DNA from 3 places in the Desulfobacula phenolica genome. Region 2 is predicted to be linked to each of the others. Evidence: riboswitches for the same ligand, from Rfam matches in the RefSeq annotation. Region 2 holds a riboswitch; each other region holds the start of a gene.
The links. Region 2 has a riboswitch for cobalamin ahead of BLT94_RS00940 (metal-sulfur cluster assembly factor). Riboswitches for the same ligand answer to the same signal wherever they lie in the genome.
Positions count from the first base shown of each region.

Region 1: linked by a shared signal. The riboswitch ahead of BLT94_RS17985 (TonB-dependent receptor) and the one ahead of BLT94_RS00940 (metal-sulfur cluster assembly factor) in region 2 are both predicted to bind cobalamin.
Region 3: linked by a shared signal. The riboswitch ahead of thiC (phosphomethylpyrimidine synthase ThiC) and the one ahead of BLT94_RS00940 (metal-sulfur cluster assembly factor) in region 2 are both predicted to bind cobalamin.

Region 1 is NZ_FNLL01000012.1:105,776-113,365, forward strand. Features, by position in the region: gene BLT94_RS22745 (methyl-accepting chemotaxis protein) at 1-10, shown strand, start outside; gene BLT94_RS17965 (DUF1538 domain-containing protein) at 264-998, shown strand; gene BLT94_RS17970 (DUF1538 domain-containing protein) at 1,015-1,809, shown strand; gene BLT94_RS17975 (P-II family nitrogen regulator) at 1,799-2,146, shown strand; gene BLT94_RS17980 (CBS domain-containing protein) at 2,181-2,585, shown strand; gene BLT94_RS17985 (TonB-dependent receptor) at 2,681-4,774, opposite strand; cobalamin riboswitch at 4,966-5,170, opposite strand; gene BLT94_RS17990 (GntR family transcriptional regulator) at 5,378-6,106, shown strand; gene trpB (tryptophan synthase subunit beta) at 6,270-7,496, shown strand; gene trpA (tryptophan synthase subunit alpha) at 7,489-7,590, shown strand, end outside.
Region 2 is NZ_FNLL01000001.1:224,265-231,854, forward strand. Features, by position in the region: gene BLT94_RS00915 (reductive dehalogenase) at 1-541, opposite strand, end outside; gene BLT94_RS00920 (hypothetical protein) at 776-1,000, opposite strand; gene BLT94_RS00925 (4Fe-4S dicluster domain-containing protein) at 1,024-2,928, opposite strand; gene BLT94_RS00930 (hypothetical protein) at 3,098-3,466, opposite strand; gene BLT94_RS00935 (sulfite exporter TauE/SafE family protein) at 3,532-4,167, opposite strand; gene BLT94_RS00940 (metal-sulfur cluster assembly factor) at 4,296-4,811, opposite strand; cobalamin riboswitch at 4,838-5,003, opposite strand; gene BLT94_RS22475 (sigma-54-dependent Fis family transcriptional regulator) at 5,170-6,843, shown strand; gene BLT94_RS00955 (helix-turn-helix transcriptional regulator) at 7,262-7,590, shown strand, end outside.
Region 3 is NZ_FNLL01000009.1:107,697-115,286, forward strand. Features, by position in the region: gene BLT94_RS15130 (Spy/CpxP family protein refolding chaperone) at 1-483, shown strand, start outside; gene BLT94_RS15135 (flavodoxin family protein) at 898-1,536, shown strand; cobalamin riboswitch at 2,075-2,254, shown strand; gene thiC (phosphomethylpyrimidine synthase ThiC) at 2,339-3,643, shown strand; gene cobT (nicotinate-nucleotide--dimethylbenzimidazole phosphoribosyltransferase) at 3,649-4,710, shown strand; gene BLT94_RS15160 (apurinic/apyrimidinic endonuclease family protein) at 4,957-5,148, opposite strand; gene BLT94_RS15170 (hybrid sensor histidine kinase/response regulator) at 5,639-7,228, shown strand; gene BLT94_RS15175 (ABC transporter ATP-binding protein) at 7,319-7,590, opposite strand, start outside.

The sequences.
Region 1 (7,590 bases), on a different contig from region 2:
GGATTTTTAATGGATTTTCGAGCTTTATAACAATGTCGGCCATTCGTCACAATCAGTGGGCCAATAGGGTCAGACTTGTGTTGTGATCAACTCTGGATTTACCGCAAAGGGCAGGATATGTTTTCCTGCCCTTTGCCTGTATGGCCGGGAAGAATGCTTTAAAGGATTTTTAAAAGAAAATTTGTAGGACTATATTCATAATACATGATAAGAAGATGGGATGACTGATTATTATGCTGTTAATATGACAATTAAGGAAAATAATGATCATCCAAATAATTTTTAAAAAATTAAAACAAGCTTTTATGGATCTGCTGCCCATTATTGCAGTGATAGCTTTTTTTCAGATTTTCGTTTTAAAACAGCCATTGCCGCAAATGGGAGAAGTCATTTTTGGTGCTTTGCTTGTGGTTGCCGGTTTGAGCCTGTTTGTTCAGGGTTTGGAAATGGGCCTGTTTCCCATTGGTGAGTCAATGGCCCATGCCTTAGCCCAAAAAGGCAGTCTTTTCTGGCTGATCTGTTTTGCCTTTGCTCTGGGGTTTTCAACCACTGTGGCAGAACCTGCCCTCATAGCCGTGGCCTGGGAAGCAGCAGAGATTGCCGGTAAGGGAGGCCTTATTGATCCGGGCCAGGACTCTTTGGAAAAATATGCCTTTGGGCTTCGCATGTCTGTTGCCGTTTCCGTGGGGCTTGCCATCCTTATCGGTGTTATTCGCATCATCCGCGGTTGGCCAATTCATTATCTGATCATCGGCGGCTATGTTTTTGTTATGCTGATGACATTCATCGCCCCCAAAGAAATTGTCGGCATCGCTTATGATGCAGGTGGCGTGACCACCTCCACCATCACCGTGCCCCTGGTTGCAGCTTTGGGGGTAGGCCTGGCCTCATCCATCAAAGGACGGAGTCCGCTTGTGGACGGTTTTGGTCTTATCGCTTTTGCTTCTCTTCTTCCCATGATTTTTGTCATGGGTTATGGATTGATTATTTTCAGATAAAAAAAGGCCTGTTATAATGGAATTCATACATGATTTCAGCAAAATATTGTTAGCCACCTGTAGGGATGTATTGCCGATCATTATTCTTATCAGCGTTTTTCAAATACTTGTTTTACGCCAAAAAATTCCCCATTTGAGCCGTCTCATTGTCGGTGGCATCTATGTTGTTATTGGTCTTGCTTTATTTCTGGCAGGACTTGAAAAAGCACTTTTCCCTTTGGGCAATATAATGGCAACCCAGCTGTCTGATCCGGTCTTTATTTACGGCACAGAAGAAATTGTCACACATGCAGACTGGAAAGCTTATGGCTGGGTGTACCTGTTTGGTGCAATGATCGGTTTTGCCACCACCATTGCAGAACCCTCTCTTATTGCAGTGGCTTTTAAAGCCAGCGAGGTTTCAGCCGGGACGATCAAACAATGGGGCCTGAGAATTACCGTGGCCCTGGGAGTCGCTTTTGGAATCAGTCTTGGCACTTTTAGGATTGTAACTGGTACGCCGCTTTATTTGTATATTCTTGCGGGCTATGTGATTGTTATCGTACAGACCATGTTTGCCCCCAAAAGCATTATTGCCCTGGCCTATGATTCGGGCGGGGTTACGACTTCAACGGTTACCGTGCCACTGGTAGCGGCTCTTGGCCTTGGGCTGGCCGCCACCGTACCTGGGCGGAATCCTGCTCTTGACGGGTTTGGCCTTATTGCCTTTGCCAGTCTGTTTCCAATTATAGCTGTCATGGGCTATGCACAGTTGATGCACTGGTTTGCCAAACACAAAAAAAAAATACTGGAGAAAACAAATGCGCTTTAAACTTATTTTATCCCTGGTAAAAGAGGATATAACTGACCGTATAGTGGATGCGGCAAAAAAGGCTGGAGCCACAGGGGCAACCATTATACCGGCCAGGGGAACCGGCATCCATGAGGCGAAAACCTTTTTTGGCCTCACACTGGAAGCCAGGACCGATATTGCCATGCTGCTTATTGAAGAACATCTTGTTAGCAAAATTTTAGATGCGATAAAAAAAGCGGGACAATTCCACAAACCTGGAACCGGTATTGCTTTTGTGATTCCTGTTGAGCAGGTTGCCGGTCTGGAAAGCCAGATAGAAAGTTTTAAGGAAGAAGTTAAAAAAAGTTATTTTTAAACAATTATCATTATTTCTACAGGGGAATAAAAATATGGTATCTGACAAAACCTCAATAATCAGGGCAAGAGACGTGATGTCCAAGGGAATTGTCTCTATTGACGGCATTGCAACAGCCAGTGAGGCTGCCGCCAAAATGCGTTCTGAAAAAGTCTCTTATCTTCTTGTCAACAAACGGCACAAGGATGATGCCTGGGCCATGGTGGTTGTTCAAGATTTCATTAAAAAGGTGATAATCCCGGGTCGTTCACCGTCTGAAGTTAATGTTTATGAAATCATGACCAAGCCTGTTATTACCGTTCCGGCAGATATGGACATTCGTTACGTTGCCCGTTTGATTTACCGTGCCGGTATTCGAAGAGCTCCTGTGGAAGATTGCGGAGAGCTTATCGGTATGGTTTCCCTGGCATCTTTGATCCTTGATAATGATCTTTTTTAATATTTTTTGTTTCAAGGATTATAAAATCGATATTGGCCTGATCCCTGCCTATGCATTAATTCATCTCCAAGGATCAGGCTTTGATTGTATTTTAATTAGAAACTATAGCTGACACCTGCTTCAAAATATGCTCCGTCCTGAACATAGTAGGCGTTTTTAGGCTCGCCGTCGGCACTGGTTAAGGTGCCTGCAGTATTTGAAACATATTCAAGATCTTCATCAAAAATATTTTTACCCAGAACCCAGAATTTCCATTGGTTCCAGGCATAGGAAATTCTTGCATCAACAGTTGTTTTGGAAGGATATTTTATGCGGTTTAAATAATCCACATATCGTTCACCCATGTAATTGATATCCATGCTTAACTTGAGTCCTTCCAAAGGAAAAAAATCAAGCCCCACAAGACCGCTGAATTCAGGTACCCAGTAAATTTGTTTTCCGGCAATGTCGGCGTGCTTATCCGTGGTGTTTGACGGATGAAGTTTGGCAGATACTGTGCCTGAAGTCCATTGGATATCCTGGTAGGTGCCGGCCAGACGGTAGCCGAAAAAAGAACACACCCGGCCATCGGCTTCAAGCTCAATGCCTTTTGCCTCGGCATCACCGATATTTCCCCGTCCTCGAGATGTCGTTCCTTCATAGACTGAGCCGAACTTGTCCTTATAATCTGAAAAATAGAGGGTGGCATTTATATTGAAAGCCTTGTTCAGCATGTGCTTATAACCGATTTCATAAGTCATAACCTCTTCTGGCTCCAGGTTTTCAGGAGGGTTAAAAGTTCCGCCATCTTCAACCGCCCAGGCATAATACCGGGGCGTTGGAAACCAGTAATTTCTTCCTGCTGAAACATAGAGGTTTGCCTTGTCCGTGAAACGGTAGGACGGGGCCATAAAATAACTGAACATGGTTCGATCCTCATCTGCAATATTTGGCACCTTGTCTTGCAGTTTAACTTCGGTCCTGTCCAGTCGTCCTCCTGTTTTAAATCCCCATTTTTCTTGAAAAAGAAAGTCATTATCCCAGAAGATACCATAGGTTTTCTCCTGGAGATCAAAATTGTATGCATCCGTGTTTTTACCCGGATCAAACGGATATATCCGGCTTACATCATTATCAATGCTTTCATAATTCAATCCAATTGAGGGTGTATAGCTTATGGCACCAAAATTAAAATGGTATCCGCCTGAAATTGAGACCGTATAAGTATCTTGTTCAGAATCATTGTGATACACACTTGAGGGTTTATCAAAAAGATAAGCAAGGCTCTTGTCTGTTTCATCATAACCTGTCCAGGAAAGTGCGGAATCGATAAATTTTTTCTCATCTTTATGAGACAGTTCAAGGGCAATGATTGAATTTTGCTGCTCTTTTTCAGTATGCCAGATCAAATCCGAATCTGTTTCACTTTTCGGAAAATGGATGTCCCTGCGGTAATTTTCCAATTGCCACAGGTACTTGCGAAAACCATACGCAGTCTCCATATCATAGTCCATATGATTAACCCATATGCCAATGCGGGTCTGGTCAGACAAATTATACCCAAGCCTGGCAAGAACCGATAACCTGTTTTCTTCTTCCTGCTCATACCCATCAGTGTGATGGTTTCCAACATTTAACATGTAATCATACTGGTTTTGCCTGCCATGGAGGGATGCGGTTTCATCATGGGTATCCCATGAACCGTATGCGGCAGAGACATCACCATGAATGCCTTCTTGCTTTGCTTTTTTGGTAATAATATTGATGACCCCACGAGCCGCACCAGGCCCGTATGCAATCCCGGCGGAGCGCAGCACTTCAATGCGCTCAATTTGAGCTACGGGAATAAAGTCAAATTCACTATACCTGGAATCCCCGATTTTTTGCGGGATACCGTCAATCAGGATAACAGGCCCCCCTGCCATTGCGCTTTTGTTGCCGCGAATCACAACTGTACCGCGCTTTGCACTACTGTCAACAACACCTGGAATTTTACCCAGGGCTTCGATAACATTTTTTGCCCCCATTTCTTCCAATTCCGTTCCAGTGATAATGGAAAGACTGGCAGGCGTATTAATTGCATTTATTTTATTGGTGGAGGTGACAACCAATTCATCCATTTTATGAACAGGTTCTTTTATTTCCAAGGCCATTCCATAAGCAGGCAGAAAAACAGCTAAAAAGATCAAACCAACAAGACAGCGTTTCATTTAAATTCCTTTCACAATTATAATTAAACAATCCATAATTGATTCGGAATTTTCCTGATCATCAGGCAAAAGTGTTTTTGATATGCTTGAAACAGGGCAAACAAAAATCCCGAATCACTCCAAATGTTTGATCCGGGAAGTCCCTTTTTTTATCCTCAAAATCATTTAATCCACTTCTGTCCATAAAGCAGATTATCAATCAGGTTTCGGCAGGTCTTCTGACTTCCTTTCTTTTTTGGCAGCCTTCCCATTTTGTTCAAACAAAACAGTGACATTTTCCAGCCAAAAAAGTTCCCCTTTATTTTAAAAGAGGCAGGGTTACAGCGGCGGGCCCGTCCCTGAATTTCACAGGAGTTCCCTATTAAGCATTAAAGCACCAAAACACAGGTATTCCTATTGACAGACAGTAAAAAAGTCAAGGTAAATTTATTTTAACTAATTCATATTACCCCAAACCTACAGCAAGTGTTTCAAAACAAAAAGGATTTTGAAAAAACAACATTTTTGAATGCTTAAAATCCAATATTTGTTAAAATGTCTTGACAACTTTACAGATATTTTTTATCTTTTGCTATTCTTCCAATAATTATTACGGGGTTAATAATGCTCAACCACAAGTCACCGCTTCCTTTATACCATCAGCTGGCAGACATCCTGACAGAACAGATCCGATGCGGAACATACATGCCCGGAGATCTTATCCCGTCTGAAAACGGGATGGCAAAGCAGTACGGCATTGGCCGTCCAACAGTGCGCCAGGCCATGGATACACTTGTCAAAAAAGGCCTTGTTGAACGCAAAAGAGGGTCTGGAACTTTTGTGAAGCAACCCGGCAACCAGGTGGACCTGTTTTGTCTTGCAGGCACGTCCCAGGCGTTTGAAACAAAAGGGATCAAGACTGAATCAAAACTTCTGGCTCCTCTGGCTGCCGTGAATGTTACTGATGATAAAACCAATCCTTTTGAAGGAAAACCCGCTTTTTTTTTATCGCGCCTAACCTGTGTTAAGGCAGATCCTGTATTATTGGAGGATATCTATCTTCATCCAGTATTGTTCAGGGGCCTGGAAACTGTGGATCTTGAAAACAGATCCCTTTCCGGGGTGGTGTCGGATCAGTATTATCTGAAGCCGGAAACAGGCAGGCAAACCTTTAAAATATCTTTTCTGCCTGAAAACAAGTCAACTGCACTTAACCTGAATCCTTCCGATCCTGTTCTTGAAGTGGAACGGACTTTGAATTTCCCGGAAGCACCCGGAGCTATATTTTCACGTTTGTACTGCAGAACGGATAAATTTGCATTTTCCCAGACCATGAGCCTTAAGATGACATAAACGACATAAACAATCAAAAAACCGGATCATATCCGGCCATTGGAACCAATGGTTTACATATAACGGCAATGGCAGATCACTCTGCCACAATAAACAATGAAAAATATTTAATTTCAGCAGGTTAAATGTTCTTTCGTATAAACCATGAGCAGGAGCAAATAACATGAAAAACAGGGGATATTACGGTAACCATGGCGGGGCATTTTTGCCTGAGATTCTGGTTGCCACGTTTGATGAACTGGAAATTGAGTTTGAAAAAATAAAAAAAGATCCGTCTTTTTGGAAAGAGTATGAAACCTTGATGGGATCTTACTCCTGCCGTCCCACCCCTTTGACCTTTGCTGACAACCTTACCCGGGAATTTGGCGGTGCAAAAATATATATCAAGCGAGAAGACCTCAATCACACAGGCGCCCACAAAGCCAACAATGTAATGGGTCAGGGGCTGCTGGTCAAACGTATGGGGAAAAAGCGGGTGATTGCGGAAACAGGGGCAGGACAGCACGGGGTGGCAACTGCCACAATGGCGGCAAAGTTCGGATTTGACTGCACCATCTACATGGGGGAAGTGGATGTGTTGCGCCAGCGTCCCAATGTGTTCTGGATGGAGCAGTTAGGTGCCACCGTGGTTCCGGTAAAAGACGGCACAAGAATTTTAAAGGATGCCATCAACGAAGCGTTCCGGGACTGGGTAACAAACATGGACACCACCCATTATGTCCTGGGAACCGCCTGCGGGCCACACCCTTTCCCGGAAATGGTCTCTTATTTTCAATCCATTATTGGCAAGGAGGCAAGACAGCAGATTCTGGATGTGGAAGGAAAACTTCCCAAACGGGTGTATGCATGCGTGGGCGGCGGGTCCAATGCCATGGGGATTTTTTCAGGATTTTTAAATGATCCTGTGGAGCTTGTGGGGGTTGAGGCAGGAGGCAAGGGTTTAAATTCAGGCATGCACGCCTCCCGGCTGAGTTCGGCAGATGGAAGCCATGGTATTGCCCAGGGGTATAAGACCTATTTTCTCCAGGATGATGACGGCCAGATGAAAGAGACCCACTCTATTTCAGCCGGGCTGGATTATGTGGGAGTGTCTCCGATTTTATCCCACATGCATGACCAGGGAACAGCAAGGTTTGAAAGCGCAACAGATACCGAGGTTGTGGCTGCGCTGAAACTGACCATGCAAAAAGAAGGAATTATCCCGGCCCTGGAATCCGCCCATGCTTTTGCCAGGGCATTTAAGGAAGCGCCTTCCCTTTCAAAAGACGATGTGATCATCATCAATCAGTCCGGCAGGGGTGACAAGGACATTTTTACAGTGGCAGAGGCTGTTAATGATCCCAAATGGAAAGAATTTATTATTGAAAAGGCCAAAGAATACAATGCTTGAATCCTATATAAAAGACCGACTCAAAAACCGTGATATTTTGTTGATGACCCATATTGTCATGGGGTATCCCTCCTTTGAAGACTGTTTTGAAATC
Region 2 (7,590 bases):
CCTTGGCCTGGTCCTTGATATGCTCTGTTAAAATTTTTTCATTGGTCACCTTTATTCTGGTCTGGTCTGGTTTTCCATCCCTGTTTATCTTATGGGAAACCTTGCCGACACAGATATCATATATGGAAAGGGTCAGCTGATCCGAGGGAAGAGCCATACTCATATCGGCGTAAAGCTCTGATCCTGGTTGCTGTCTTGCATCATAACGATCCTGTTTTGCCTTTATCTGAGTTGAACCAAAGGAATTTGATCCCGTGCTCTTCTGGGTCGGAATGAACAGAGCCAGTATGAATATGGAGAACAGACCCAGGCCGGTGATCATAATTTTTTGTATTTTTTTGCTCTCAAATGCACCTCTTTGTTTTAATCTGATAAAACCATAGGTGACCCCTGTCATGCTTATCAATGCAATAGAGCTGATGATAACTCCCTTGCTCATTTTTTCTGAGAAAAGTATGGTGGTAAGAACCAATAACAAGCCATCTATCGTAATGAGGCATAAAAAGCTTGTTAATTCAAACCATTTCCATCCCGGTTTCATATGTAAATTCCTTTACAGATCAGCATGGATAACTTCCTTTAACTTATTTGGTTTCCATGAAAAGTTTGCTGATATTTTAATTAAATTTGATTATCCTTGTTCAACCATGGTATTTTTCATAAGGCTCCCCGGCTCAGGACACTGCAACTCAAGATTTGCAAATTGTTTTTTTTGCAAAACTTCTTCCAAGGTCGCGGGTTTCTTTCTCGGGGAGCCTTGTTCATGGTCCGGACACTATTCTTTTTCGGGTTTGAAAAATAACATGGTTACAAGGCCCGGAGCTGAGAATATTAAAAACATGGCCATGAATCGCCATCCTGCCCGAAGGCTTCCCACTTCAATTCCATCGTAAAAGCCCCATAGTCCAAACAAAAGCATTCCGACAACCACTGACCATCCCCACATCTCAATCCATGTGAGACTCACAGACAGCTCCTTTGAACCTATTTTTAGAGACATAAATAACTCCTTGTTAAATTTTTTTATTCATTTACCCAGTCGTCTGCAGCTTGTTTATAAGACCAGGTCCCTTTTTCATATTTTGATCTTGGCGGATAAACATCTTTGTCTTGTTTATACCAGCCTCCGGAATAAGCTTTTCCTTGCTTTAGCTGACGCTCGGCTTCCTCTTTTGTCAAAACTTCTCCAATTTCCTTAAGATCCTTGTCAGTCTCTTTATCAGGAATATCCCAGTGAATGTTACGGTTCCTTCCATTTTCATCAAGGAGGTGGGCGGGAATTTCTCCCCATTCAATGCCTTTGTAGCGTATGCCGACCTTGCCCATTTTAGCTCCCACACCTGTTGCCCATTCTTCATCAGGGCTTCTGTCTTCTTCAGTATAGATATAGCTTCCTATTTTTCGTGGAAATTTGGTTTTATGACCTGGGTTTTCAAGCAGCCATCTTGCCGGGCGGTTTGTGCCAAATTGTTTTGAATCAGTTCCGTACTGGTAATCAAGCCAGTCTTCAAGCCCTACACCGTTGACATTTCCAAAAAGGTAAGGAGCAAGATATGAATGTTTGAGCATGTAATTGCCCATAAGATGAAAAGCCGTGGCTGGTTTGTTGTAAGGGCAGGATTTAAGACATTCGTTGCAGCAGTTGCCATTTAGATTGCCTACCCTGAAACGGACACATTTATCCTTGTCCACATGCCACATCTCAATTCCGTTCTCAATGGTTCTTTTTCCCATGGGAATTGCATTGACCGGGCAGGAACGGGCACAACGGTCACAATGTTCACAAAACCTTGTTACACCATAGGATTGACGGGGAGGATCAACTGCCATTGGAAAATCAGTAAGAATGGTGGCGGATTTAAATCTTAAGCCGCCTACGCTTGGTACAACCGCATCACTGAGCCGGCCGTATTCACCAAGGCCGCAATAGACGGAAAAGGGTGTTTCAATGGTTTCATAATTTATACCTCCATGACCCACTCGTGCCGCATATCCCATATCCCTTAATGTCTGGGCAAGACGTATAGCAATAAATGCGCTGGTGCTATAAGCCTGGCCGCTTTTTGTGATGCTCCACCATGAAAAGCCCGGATCACTTAAGACCCTTCTCCATCTTTGATCTGTGAACACCTGAATGCCGTATTTGAGTTCTTTAACCTGATCCAGGGGAAGGGGGTTTCCCGCCGTCATGAAATCATGTGAGTAAAACCATCTGGGGTCCATTCTACAGATACCCACATCCTCTGAACCAAGCCATAATCCAATCTCCTTTATCATCATGGCATTTTCTTCGGGAGTGTATTTCGCCTTTTTGTAGCCAAGTTTTCCCGCAACATTTCCCAGCAGAACATCCCCTTTGTTCCAGCCGAGTTTTTTCTCCCGGTGTGCCCCTTCCCAGTTGGTCCAGGGATATTTATGAACTTTAACGGGTTCCCCCATTATCTGATCATTCGCCCTGAGTGCATCCGTCAATATTGTTGAACCAAAAAGCGACCTTGACAAAGGAAGGCTCATTAAAAAATTTGGGTTGTCAATGGACTTGATGGTCTCTTCGTCAGTGTATACAAGACCGCTGTTGCTTACTTGAGGGCCGAGAACCCCCATCAGAGCCCTTCCAAATCCATGGTTCATTTCGCTGAACCTGTGGGTTTCGCCCTTGATATAGTTGGGTGCTTGAGGTGCGGGAAAAGGAAAGAACATGAAAAAAGCGATAATTGTCCAGAAGCTTGACATGGATATGATTCCGATTTTTCGCATTTTTTCAGTAATCTTGAACATCATGCTCCACCAGCCCATGGCAACGGCCGCAGACAGCATGATTGCAAACAGAGCGTAAATATTAAGCTTTGATGCAAAAAAACATACTATGGATACGGCAAATACAACCCATAAGCCTATAAGTATGTGCTTTTTAAGTTTTTCATCCATAAAAAATTCCTCCAAAAAAATTAAAAACTGGTTAATTGTTTTTGTGCCTGAATATACTGCACAATCATTGCTTTGGCTGACCAGGCCTTCGTGGTCTCTATGCCTCCTTGTTCTCAATATCTACTTGTTCTCAATGTCTTATTGTTCTCAATGTCTTATTGCTCCATGATTAATTTGATATGCGGGCAATAGTGGATATCCCAAGGCCGATATGACAAAAAACAATACCAATGAATTCCGTCCAGGAGGGCCTTATTCCGCTTATAAACCATAGTGTGGTTATGGATACCCATGATGTGGCAAGCCAGATAATGGATATCTCATAATAAGAAAGGTTAAAGTGAAATTTGCCGATCTGAACCAGAATTCCACTTAAAATAAAAATCACAACAGTGAGCAGGATAATGACGGGTTTGGTCAAAAAGATCAGACGCAGATATTCCATTACGCCGTTGGCCTCATTCCATTGTGTGCCGGAAAGTGCTGCGGAAATAGCCATAAACAGACATGCAACCAGATAAAAAGCTGCAATTTCCATTGCCTTCCTCCTCATATTAATGCTTTGGTTATTGATTAAAGGTTTTGAAAACAAACTTAACTGTTTCATGAAATAAGCCCCAGAATTGAAATTGCCTTACAACAAAAAAAGATTCCAACGCCAATGGAGGCAATTTTGCCAAGCAGGGCAAAATTTTTGCGCCCGGATAAACCTCCCATGAATCCCAAGGGGAGTATATAGAGGGTGGTGGCCAGAAAAAATGCCAGGAAAAACAGAACTCCGAACAAGGGGTTTGCTGATTTTTGAAGACAATAGGAGATGGCCAAAAGAAAAGGCGGGCAAACATTAAGTCCTGTAAGGATTCCCAATACATACGGGAAATAATTTGTGTTACCGATTTTGTTTGCCTGGGAACACATGCCGAAATGAGGAAGTTTTACGCCCATGCCATAGGCAATAAGAAGGACGGAAAGGACAATGGTGGCCCAGGCACCTGTCTTGAATCCATAAGCGCCCAAAGCTTCACCCAACAGGCCTATGGCAAGGCCAAAAACAAGATAGGCAATGAAGCGACCCCCTATGAATTTTAAAAGAAAACTCCAGGTGGAGGATCGTGAATTGATCTGCCCCCTGGCAAGGGTTACGGAAAAAAGCACGGGTACACAGGAAGTAAAGCAGGCCGGGCCTGTGGCAATTCCCAGCAGAAAACCATTTGTTGCAGGTTCCAGAAACGATACCATGGTAAATCCTTTGTGTATGAAAATTTTAAAAAAATCAAAACAGCAATTTGTATATTTTGCTGCGGGCAAACCAAGGAGACCGGATTATAGTATGAAATGGCCGGGTCTGCCTGCGGCAGTTAGTTGGTTCATTCGTTGTGAATGTGATCAGGTGCCTGACCTAAACCAAGAAGCTGATCCCGTATTTCGGGAGCCAGCCGGTTGATGGTCCAGGGCGGATCAAAGGTGAGCTTTAGATTGATTGTTTCAAGTTCAGGGATTTTTAACAATTCATCCTTGATTCCCTCAATAAATGTTTGTGAAAAAGGACAGGTCGGTGTGGTAAGAGTCATGACAATATTTACCATTCTGTCAATTATGCTCATTTTATAGATAAGACCAAGTTCAAGTATATTAAGCTGGAGTTCAGGGTCCAGGACATTTGCCAGGGCAGAGTTGACAATATTTTCTGTTAACGGGCCTGAAGAGGCGGAGTTTAGCTTGTTTGTCCAGGAGTATTCATTTTTTAAAGCGGAAGGTCCCCGGGTCTGGAAAAAAACTGCTGCAACGACTAAAAGTAGAAATCCATAGATTATGATCAGTTTTGATTTGTTGCTGATATTAATATCAAAAGGCATAGATGCATTCCTGTCAAATATATCCATACCTTCTTTTCCCCGCGGTTAAGACGGTTTATTTGTTCTATCAGTCAAGTATCCTGGCTTGCGGCTCAAACTTTCTCCCCGCACCTTCCCAAACGTATTGTTCAGTGGTTATTGCAGGGTGTATTCCGCTTACAGTTGCGGGGCAGCACCGGATTTTAACCGGCTTCCATGTACTGATAAAAAAATAATGTTCCGTTATAAAGACATAACAAGAAATATGCCAAAGATAATAATAATCATAACTGTTTGAAATAATATTATGATTTTATTAATAGCCATTTATGAAGAAAATAACTATATATCGTTTTTGGCGATAATTAGTTGAAAAACAACTGATTATCGTGGTAAATAAAATTCCATGAAAATTTCACAAGGCTACCAACCGGAATTTGAGTCTCTCCAAAAACTCATGTTGCAGATGTCAAGAGAACGTTCTGAAAAAAAAATACTTAAATTATTATCTGAAACTTTTGTTGCAAGACCCCATGTGGCTTTTCTCAGAATATGGCTCGTCAAGACAGGGGATGACTGCAATGACTGTAATAAAAAACATTTGTGCCGGAATACTTCTTGCCTCCACCTTGTTTCAAGCGTAACTAAAGAGCAGGGAAATAAAGAATGGCAAAGTATAAATGGAGAAGAACGCCGTATTCCACTGGGGTTTTCAGATATAGGTGATGTGGCTCTTAGTGGTCAAGGGGTTCGTCTGGATAATATTCAAAAAGAAAAAAAACATTTATATGAAAACATACTAAGGCAAAATCCTGATTTGATTGGCCACTGTATTCAACCTTTTGTGTCAAAGAATGATATTCTTGGCGTTATATCCGTTTACACCTGGATTGATCTTAAAAGGATAGAAAGGGCGGCACTGTGGCTGGCAACCCTTGCAAATTTCACTGCATCCGCCATTGACAATGCCCGTGCATTTGAAGAGATCAGATCCTTAAAGGGCCGGCTGGAACTTGAAAACAGATATCTGAGAGAAGAAATTGATCATATCCGGTCTTTTGGCGATATCATAGGCATAAGTCCTCCTATTGTGAATATGATCAAGCAGATAGACAATGTTGCCCCAACCAGTGCCAGCGTTTTAATTCTTGGAGAATCAGGAACGGGTAAAGAGCTTGTGGCAAGAGAAATTCACAAACGAAGCACTAGAGGGAACAGGCCCATGATCGGAGTGAATTGCGCATCAATTCCAGGGGAACTATATGAAAGCGAGTTTTTTGGCCACAAAAAAGGAGCTTTTACCGGTGCCATTTCAGACAGGGCCGGTCGATTCCAGGCAGCCGACGGCGGAACTCTGTTTTTAGACGAAGTTGGAGAAATCCCACTTACCATGCAGGGAAAACTGCTCCGGGTTCTGCAGGAGGGGTTGTATGAAAGAATAGGAGAGGAAAAAACCAGAAAAGTTGATGTCAGAATAATCGCTGCCACAAATAGAAACCTTGAAAAAGAAGTTGCAGCAGGAAGCTTTCGCAAGGATCTATATTACCGGCTGAATGTCTTTCCCATTGAGGTTGTTCCCCTGCGTGAAAGAAAAAAAGATATCCCTCTTCTTGCCCGGCATTTTTTAAACATAGTGTCGGGAAAAATGAATCTTCCCGTACCCTATTTGACTGAGTTAAATATCAGGGAGCTCATGAATTATGACTGGCCGGGAAATGTACGGGAACTGCAGAATGTAGTTGAAAGAGCCGTCATCACGTCCAAATCCGGTTGTATTCTTTTTTATTTGCCTGGGAACTCTTCAAAAGTTAAGCATGATGAAGGCGGACTAAGATCTTTAAGAGAAGCACAGGAAAGTAAGACGGTTTTTACAGAAAAACAGATAAATACAAAGATCAGACAAAATATAATATTTGCCCTGGAACAATGTAACGGAAAAATATATGGACCAAATGGAGCAGCAAGTCTTTTGGGCTTAAGACCCACAACCCTGACATCAAGGATCAGCCGTTTTAAAATAAAAAAAGATGAACTTTGCTTGGACCAAAGAGTTATGTCTCAAGGAAAAAAACATAAATGAATCCAGCAGGAACTTGGAGGTTTTTTAGGTCGGTTTGTCCTGGTCAAAGGCAGAAAGATGAGGGTATACGGAACGTTGTCTCTCCAGCCTTTTTCTGTCGGGCAGCCCGGATTATGACAATGGACAGCGGGACTTTTTTCAAGTCCTGGTCTTGCTCAAGGGTTAGGGAAAAGTATGTAATGTCCGAAGCAAAATAGATACCGTACTAGTTCAGAAATGATAATATTTTTCAATTTACGATATCAGATTACATTGTTAATGTGTGTTAAATTGCATCTTTGATGCCTAAAAGCAATTAATGTTACAATATTTGTACTGTATAAAAACGTATTGTCTTAGAATAAGCAGTAGGTTATAGTGTTACTTAATTGGTACTTTAATTTGATAAAACCATTTAATGTGTACAATAGGTAGCTTTATGATGTTTGAAAAAATGTCGCCAGTCGCAATTGCCGGTCAATTAGGGGAGAGACTAAAACAAGCCAGGCTGAATGCCGATTTAACACAGGCTGAACTGGCATCAAGAACCGGTTTAAACAGGAGGACTATTTTGAATGCTGAGAAAGGTAACGTCCAATTAAAAAACCTGATCGCAATTCTGATAAGTCTTGGCATGGTTGAGCAAATCAATGTGTTTTTACCGGTACAGGAAATCTCTCCTTTACAGTTGGCTAAACTAAAAGGGAAAAAACGGCAGCGAGCTTCAAGATCTCAAAAAAGAAAATCCCAAATAAGTGAAGATAAATC
Region 3 (7,590 bases), on a different contig from region 2:
CCATCACTGGCAGGGGCGTTCACACCAGACTACCAAAGGCAGGACAAGGGATTTGACAGGCAAGACCATAATCAGCCCGCCCTTGGAATCTGGCGAAATCCGCAAATGGTTCAGAAACTGAAACTCACAAAAGAACAGGTCAAACAGCTCCGGGATGCGGATTTTACCTTTCGTGAAAAGTGTTTGGAGTTGAAAGCACAACTCGACGCTTTTCGTCTGCAAATGGATAAGGCATTTTCCGATGACATTGTTGACAATGCAGCAGTCATTCAACTGGCGAAAAAAATTTCAGACATAAAAGGTAAAATTTTTATCCAGGATATTGAATCTCGACTGGCGGTTGGAAAAATTCTGAATGGGGATCAAATCAAAAAGCTGAGGCCGGATGATATGCATCAGAAAAAGCAAGATTCAGGGCATGGTAAAAAAGCCATCCCCGGACCTCATGGGATGGAAATGCCTGATGATAAAAAAGTCTTTTGAAAATTGAAACCGGTAACATAAACTTGCGATTCGACATGGTGCCCCTTCTGCAAATTAGGAAAAGCGCCTAATAATAACGATAGAATAGCAGTATTTTAAAATCAATAACAGGAACTCAATCAATGTTTTTGTTCACAAACAAATTAATCTTTAATGTACGTTCAAGATAAACCCCAAAAGATCCCGCATCAACAATTTTTTGAATGTTTGTTCAAAATAGTCTTTTAAATTAGGATAATGGTGTTAAAATATGCGTAATTTGATTAAATTGCAAACCTCCTTTGTAAACCGTATTATTAAATATTATTGTTAATATTGTAGCAATTATTACAGAATGTTTGGCTATTTAAAATATATTCGTTTGTATCAATGAACGATAGGAATCAATATCTATATCAAATAAGGAGAATATAAATGAGTATCGACGTATTAGGAATTTCCGGAAGCCCCACAAAAAACAGTAACACAGATCGTATCATCAAAGCGGTATTGGATGCAACCGGTGCAGAAACCGAATTTGTGAAGCTCAGTTCAATTAATGTCAGACCCTGCCTTGCCTGTTATAAATGCGTCCATGATAACGTTTGCAAACAAAACGATGACTTTCCTGCACTTGCAGAAAAAATTAAAGCAGCCAAAGCCCTGGTGATTGGTGGATATATTCCCTATTCACAAATTGATGGATTCACAAAGGCGCTTTTAGAAAGATTCTGGTCGTTCAGACACCAGAAAAATCTTTTAAAAGGCAAACTGGTTGCAACCGTTCTGACCGGACTTGTGCCGGAGGCACTGACCGCTGTCAATAAAGCATTGGCTACCGAGTTCAAAGAATATGAGAACATGGATCTTATCGGACAGGTAACGGTTCAGGGAAATATTGTCTGTGCGTTCTGCGGTGTGGGGTATGATTGCGAGATGAGTGCATTCAGAAGTAATCTGATTGAGACCGGAACAAAGGCAGCTGATGTTCAATATGCCAAAGTAGAGGATCAAAAGGAAGTATGGGACGAAGCCGTGCGAATTGGAAGTCTAATGGGTGAGCGGTTAAAATAGATAAAGATTGATCCAGTTTTTTTTGAACATCAATGCGTCAAACAGTTTAAAAAGGTAGCAGACTCAGGCCCATCTTTTTTCGAAAATATCATTGAGCTTTTCAACGGCAGACAAGTTAAAAATTATTATAATACCGATATCGCACCGATAGGGTGGAGCGCGGAGCGGTCCACCCTATCATCACGATATATGCCTTTTTGCGACACATTATATGTTCTGCTCAGGAATGGAATAAGTATGGATTCTGATTCAGAATACTCAAGATCGAGGATTTTTGCTACAGCTTCCAAATCAGTATTTTTAATCTCATTCATAAAATTCAAGTATTTCTTCATCGGATATAGGTTCGTTCTTGTCTTTCTTGCTTGTTTTCAGAAGGATCTCGTATAAGTTTGTTCGATTTTAAAATAATTTCTTAGTGTTCATTGATTATATTTAAGCTGACCCGTATCCTTACAAGGAGACCGTGCAACGTTACCCATGTAACCTTGATCGTCGTGCAAAAAAAATATTGACTTCACACGCCGTATTCTATAAAAAGTGTTCATATTTTGTTGGTTGCCTTGGCAAACGGAATACGGTGAAACTCCGTAACGGTCCCGCCGCTGTAACCGGAAACATCTGTTTTTTTTTATAAAGGCCACTGTGAAAACGGGAAGGCTAAAAAAACAGGTTTAATGCCGGAAGTCAGAAGACGAGCCAGGTAAAAATCATTGTAAAATCTAATGGTAAAAGGTTTTGTAAGAACTCATCTCTTGCAAAATTTTTTTGGTTTTACAGGAGATTTGATAGCGAGGAAACTATGACAACACAGCTTGAGCATGCCCGCCAGGGAACCATCACAAAACAAATGCAAATCGTTGCCCAGACTGAAGGGCTGTCTGAATCCTTTATTTTAGATCATGTGGCAAAGGGTGAAATTGTTATCCCCTGTAATCCCAAGCGCCCCGGGCAAAAGGTTACCGGAATTGGAACCGGCCTGCGCACCAAGGTGAACGCTTCCATTGGAACCTCTTCAGATATCTGTGATGTTAATCTTGAGGTGGCAAAGGCAGAGGCTGCCCGGGAAGAAGGGGCTGACACCTTAATGGAATTGTCTGCTGCCGGGGATCTTGATAACGTAAGGCAAACGGTTCTGGCCAATACCGATCTTGCCGTGGGCAATGTGCCGTTGTACCAGGCATTTAAAGAAGCCATCCGCAAATACAAAAATCCGGCAAAATTAGACCCTGAATACCTGTTTGACCTGATTGAAAAGCAATTGGATGACGGCTTGAGCTTTATGGCCATTCATTGCGGGATTAACCAGTACACCATTGAACGCTTAAGAAAACAGGGATTTCGTTATGGCGGTCTGGCATCCAAGGGCGGAACCTATATGGTGGCCTGGATGGATATCAATAAAAAAGAGAACCCCTTGTATGAGCAGTTTGACCGTGTGTGTGCGTTGATGAAAAAATATGATGCCGTTCTTTCCTTAGGCAACGGGATCAGGGCCGGTGCCATCCATGACAGCCATGACCGTGCCCAGATGGCTGAAATGATCATCAACTGCGAACTGGCGGAAATCGGTCGGAATCAGGGCTGCCAGATGATGGTGGAAGGACCGGGCCACGTCCCCCTGGACGAAATTGAAGGCAATATCATGCTGGAAAAACGCATGTCCGGCAATGCGCCTTATTATGTTTTAGGCCCCATCCCCTGCGATACCGGCGCAGGATACGATCATATCACCGCCGCCATTGGTGCGGCAAGTTCCGCCCGGTTTGGCGCGGATCTGATCTGTTATATCACTCCTGCCGAACATCTTGCCCTGCCGGATGTCAATGACGTGAGAGAAGGCGTGAGGGCCACTCGGCTTGCAGCCCGTATCGGGGATATTTCCAAATACCCTGACCGGCGGGAAAATGAAAAACAGGCTGCCATGGCAAGACGGGACATGAGATGGAATGATCTGGAAAAATATCTGTTATTTCCTGAAATTGCCAGAAAAACCCGTGAGGAACGTGCGCCTGCCCAACAAGAAACCTGCACCATGTGCGGGGATTTTTGTGCCATGAAAAAAGGCATGGAAATATTTGAGAAGGATATTACAGACAAGAGGTAAGTATTATGAGCTTATTAGATCAGACTATTTTATCCATTGATGAAACACTTGATGAGGATGCATTTCATTCGGCAAAAGAACGGCTGGCAAATCAGGCCAAGCCGGTTGGAAGTCTTGGCATCATGGAAGATATCTCAGCAAGGCTTGCCGCAATAAAAGGCACCATTAATGTTAATCTTTCAAATAAACGGATCATTACCTGTGCGGGAGATCACGGGGTTACCCAGGAAGGGGTCAGTCTTTTTCCGGCTGACGTCACCCCCCAGATGGTCTATAATTTTGCCAATAACGGGGCATCGGTCAATGTCATTGGAAAACATGCGGGTGCTATTGTTAAAGCGGCTGATATAGGGGTAAATCATGATTTTGCCCCGGACCTGCCCATCTTTCATAAAAAAGTCAGATACGGGACCGCCAATTTCACAAAAGAACCTGCCATGACACGGGCAGAGGCTATTTTGTCTATTGAAGCAGGCATTGAAATCGTAAATGAACTTGAGGCTCTGGAGCCGGTTGATCTGTTGGGAACCGGCGATATGGGGATCGGCAACACAACACCTTCTTCCGCCATTATTGCCGCCTTTTCCGGAATTGAAGTTGAAAAACTTACGGGCCGCGGGACCGGTATTGATGATAAGAGCTTGAAAAATAAGATTAATGTCATCAAAAAAGGACTTGCCCTTCATAAGCCTGATCCCCATGATCCTGTTGACGTGTTGTCAAAAGTCGGGGGACTTGAGATCGGCGGGCTTGCAGGCCTCGTCCTGGGCGCTGCCGCCAGGGGCATTCCGGTTATCTGCGACGGGTTTATCTCTACTGCAGGTGCTTTGATTGCCTGCGAACTTGCACCTGCGGCAAAAAATTATCTTTTTGTCAGTCATAAATCCGTGGAAACAGGTCATCGGTTCATGCACAAACGACTGGGGCTTGAACCCTTGATTGATTTGAAATTCAGATTAGGGGAAGGAACCGGCGCTGCCGTGTGTATGGAACTTCTGGATCTTTCCACAAGAATTCTTGCAGACATCAAAACTTTTGAAGAAGTGGGAATCAATGATGTCCAATAGGTATTAGAAGTTGATGATTTTGGGTTACCGGTTGATTTGGTTGATGCGTTCTGAAATCAGTTAAATCCAATAGGAATTGCATACCCTGCCATGGCAAAATCGCCATGGCAGGGTATGCAATTAAAGAACATTAAATCCCGCTTCTTTCCATCCATTGATTCCTTTGTCAAGAAACCTGACATTGGTGTAACCTTCTTTTGTGTATTGTACGGCAAGACCTGCCGAAGACTTATCATCGACTCAGCCTCAGTAAAAAATAATGTCCGTGTCTTTGCCAAGATCAGGTTTTAATTTTAAAAATTCACTCATGGGAATGGCACCTTCAAGGTGGGCCTGGGAATGAAATTTTTCATCGTCATAGATGCAAACCAGCAAGGACAGACCAGAATCCACCCTTGTTTTTGCATCAACTGCTGAAATTCTATTCAGGGTTGTCATAGTTATGTCTCCATGATTTTTGGGTTGCTGTTAGAATCTGTCATTTCATAATATATGCATGAATTTTCAGTGGGCAAACTGCTTTTTCAGGCGCATATCGTCTCTTCTGCTATCTTGAAATCGTAATGATTTTATAAAAAATCCCATGCAAAATAAATACAGCCAAATTTTTAAGCATAACTTTTTTGGGAATATTGAAAATTATTTATTGAAATTAAGGGTTTTTACTGATTGTATTTTTTTTATACAAAGTATAAACTTGGTTTTAATTAAAATCCAGATGATTTTATATGAAAGTCTTAAAAAATTCATACAGAGGCTTTCAATCTTTGTTGTGGGCAAACCAGGATGAAATACCAAGTCTGCCCGTGGCAGTTATAGAAAAATTTATGACAATGCGATTTTTTGATATATAAAATTAATATCGGCGCTTATCGCCTGAAAATTTTCCTGTCTGTTTAAGCCGATTGGGAATATAGCAGGGAGCATTATGGAAAAAAAATATAATCAGATAAACGATCAAATCATACCAAAAAAGAATATTGAAAAAGATGTTGATATTTTCAGGGCTATACTTGATTCAATGGAGTCAATCGTATTTGTATCGGATATGCAGACCCATGAATTGATATATACCAATAAAAAATTAAAACAGACATTGGGATATGATGATTCAGTGGTACTTGAAGGACAAAAATGCTGGCAGGTTATCCAGAAAAATCAGACAGGGGTCTGTTCTTTTTGCACCAACAAAAGACTTGTTCATCCCGATGGAAAACCGGATGAAGCATATGAATGGGAATTTTGCAACACACTCAATAACCGCTGGTACAGGATTATTGACAAAGCCATTGAGTGGCCTGACAATAGAATCGTCCGCCTTGAAACGGCATTTGACATCACAGACAAAAAAGAACACGAAAAATTATTCCGGGAATTTGATAAAACAATTGAGACATCAAGAAAACTTAAAAGTATCAGCACCTTTGCCGGTGGGGTTGCCCACGATTTTAACAATACCCTTACCGCGATTATCGGTAATATCAATCTGGCCCAGATGGGTTCTCTTGACAGTGAAACGCAAGAATATCTGGAAAACGCCGAAAAAGGCGTTATGCAGGCAAAAGGGATATCGTCAAAGCTTGTTTTGTTTGGAAAAGGTTCCAAACCGTTAAAGGAAAAGACGGATATTGAAATATTGATCAGGCAGATCCTTGAAAATAATTTTTACCCGGAGACGGTCATTTTTTCTTTTGAACCGGAGAGCATTCCCGTTCCCTTTTATGCAGATCCGGATCAGTTAAAAGTTGCAATTGAAAATATGCTTCAAAATTCGGTTGAAGCAATGAGGGGTGCCGGCAAAATTGATATTATCGTAAGATACCTGGACCACCGTCCTAAAAATCCCCAAATTTCCATTTTTATTTCCGATTCAGGCTGCGGCATACCCGGAGAGAATCTGGATATGGTCTTTAATCCATATTTTACAACCAAACACATGGACAACCGGAAAAGCAAAGGCCTTGGCCTGAGTGTTGCCTGGACAATCGTCACAAGGCATGGCGGCCATATTAATGTTGAATCAACCTTGAATAAAGGAACCCTTTTTAATATTATCCTGCCGGTTTTCAATCAAAAAGGGTTGGAGAGCAAGCATGATAAAAATTTTGAACATCAGGCCAAACCTGTTTTGAATAAAACCAATGTTTGGGTGCTGGTCATGGATGAGGATGAATTGCTTTTGGATGCCATATCCCAGATGTTGAGGCACCTGGGATATAAAACGCTTGTCGCATCTAACCGTAATCAGGCCATTGAAATTTGTAAAACAGCTAAAGCCGGTGATAAAAAAATTGATATTGCTTTGCTTAATTTTGATATCAGGAAAGGGCAGGGCGAATTTTCAACCATGGAAGAATTCAAAAAAATAGATCCCGATATCAAGGGCGTTTTAATTACTGAATACCCTGACGATATGGATGAAAAAGAAATCAATTGTTACGGTTTTACCAGCGTGCTTGATAAACCTTTTTCTGTAAAACATTTGAAAGATAAGATAACAGGCATTTTGGCATTATAATTGAATTGTATATTTGTTTAGTTTGATTTTGGTTTATAGAGGCAGACAAGGAGCTAAAGCCAGACAATGAGCTAAGGATGACCTGGTATTTTATTTGGGTTTGCACTCAACAAAACATTCCCCGTCCATAACCCTGATATTTCTGGTTGCATAGGCTTCCATATCCGAGTTATGGGTCACCACAATAACGGTCTGTCCTTCATTGTTTAAAGATTGCAACAGCATCATGATCTCTTTTGCGGTTTTTGAATCCAGATTTCCCGTGGGTTCATCCGCCAGGATAATGGGAGGCTTGTTTACAATGGCCCTTGCAATGGCAACCCGTTCCTGTTCTCCTCCTGACAGCTGATCCGGCAGGCGAA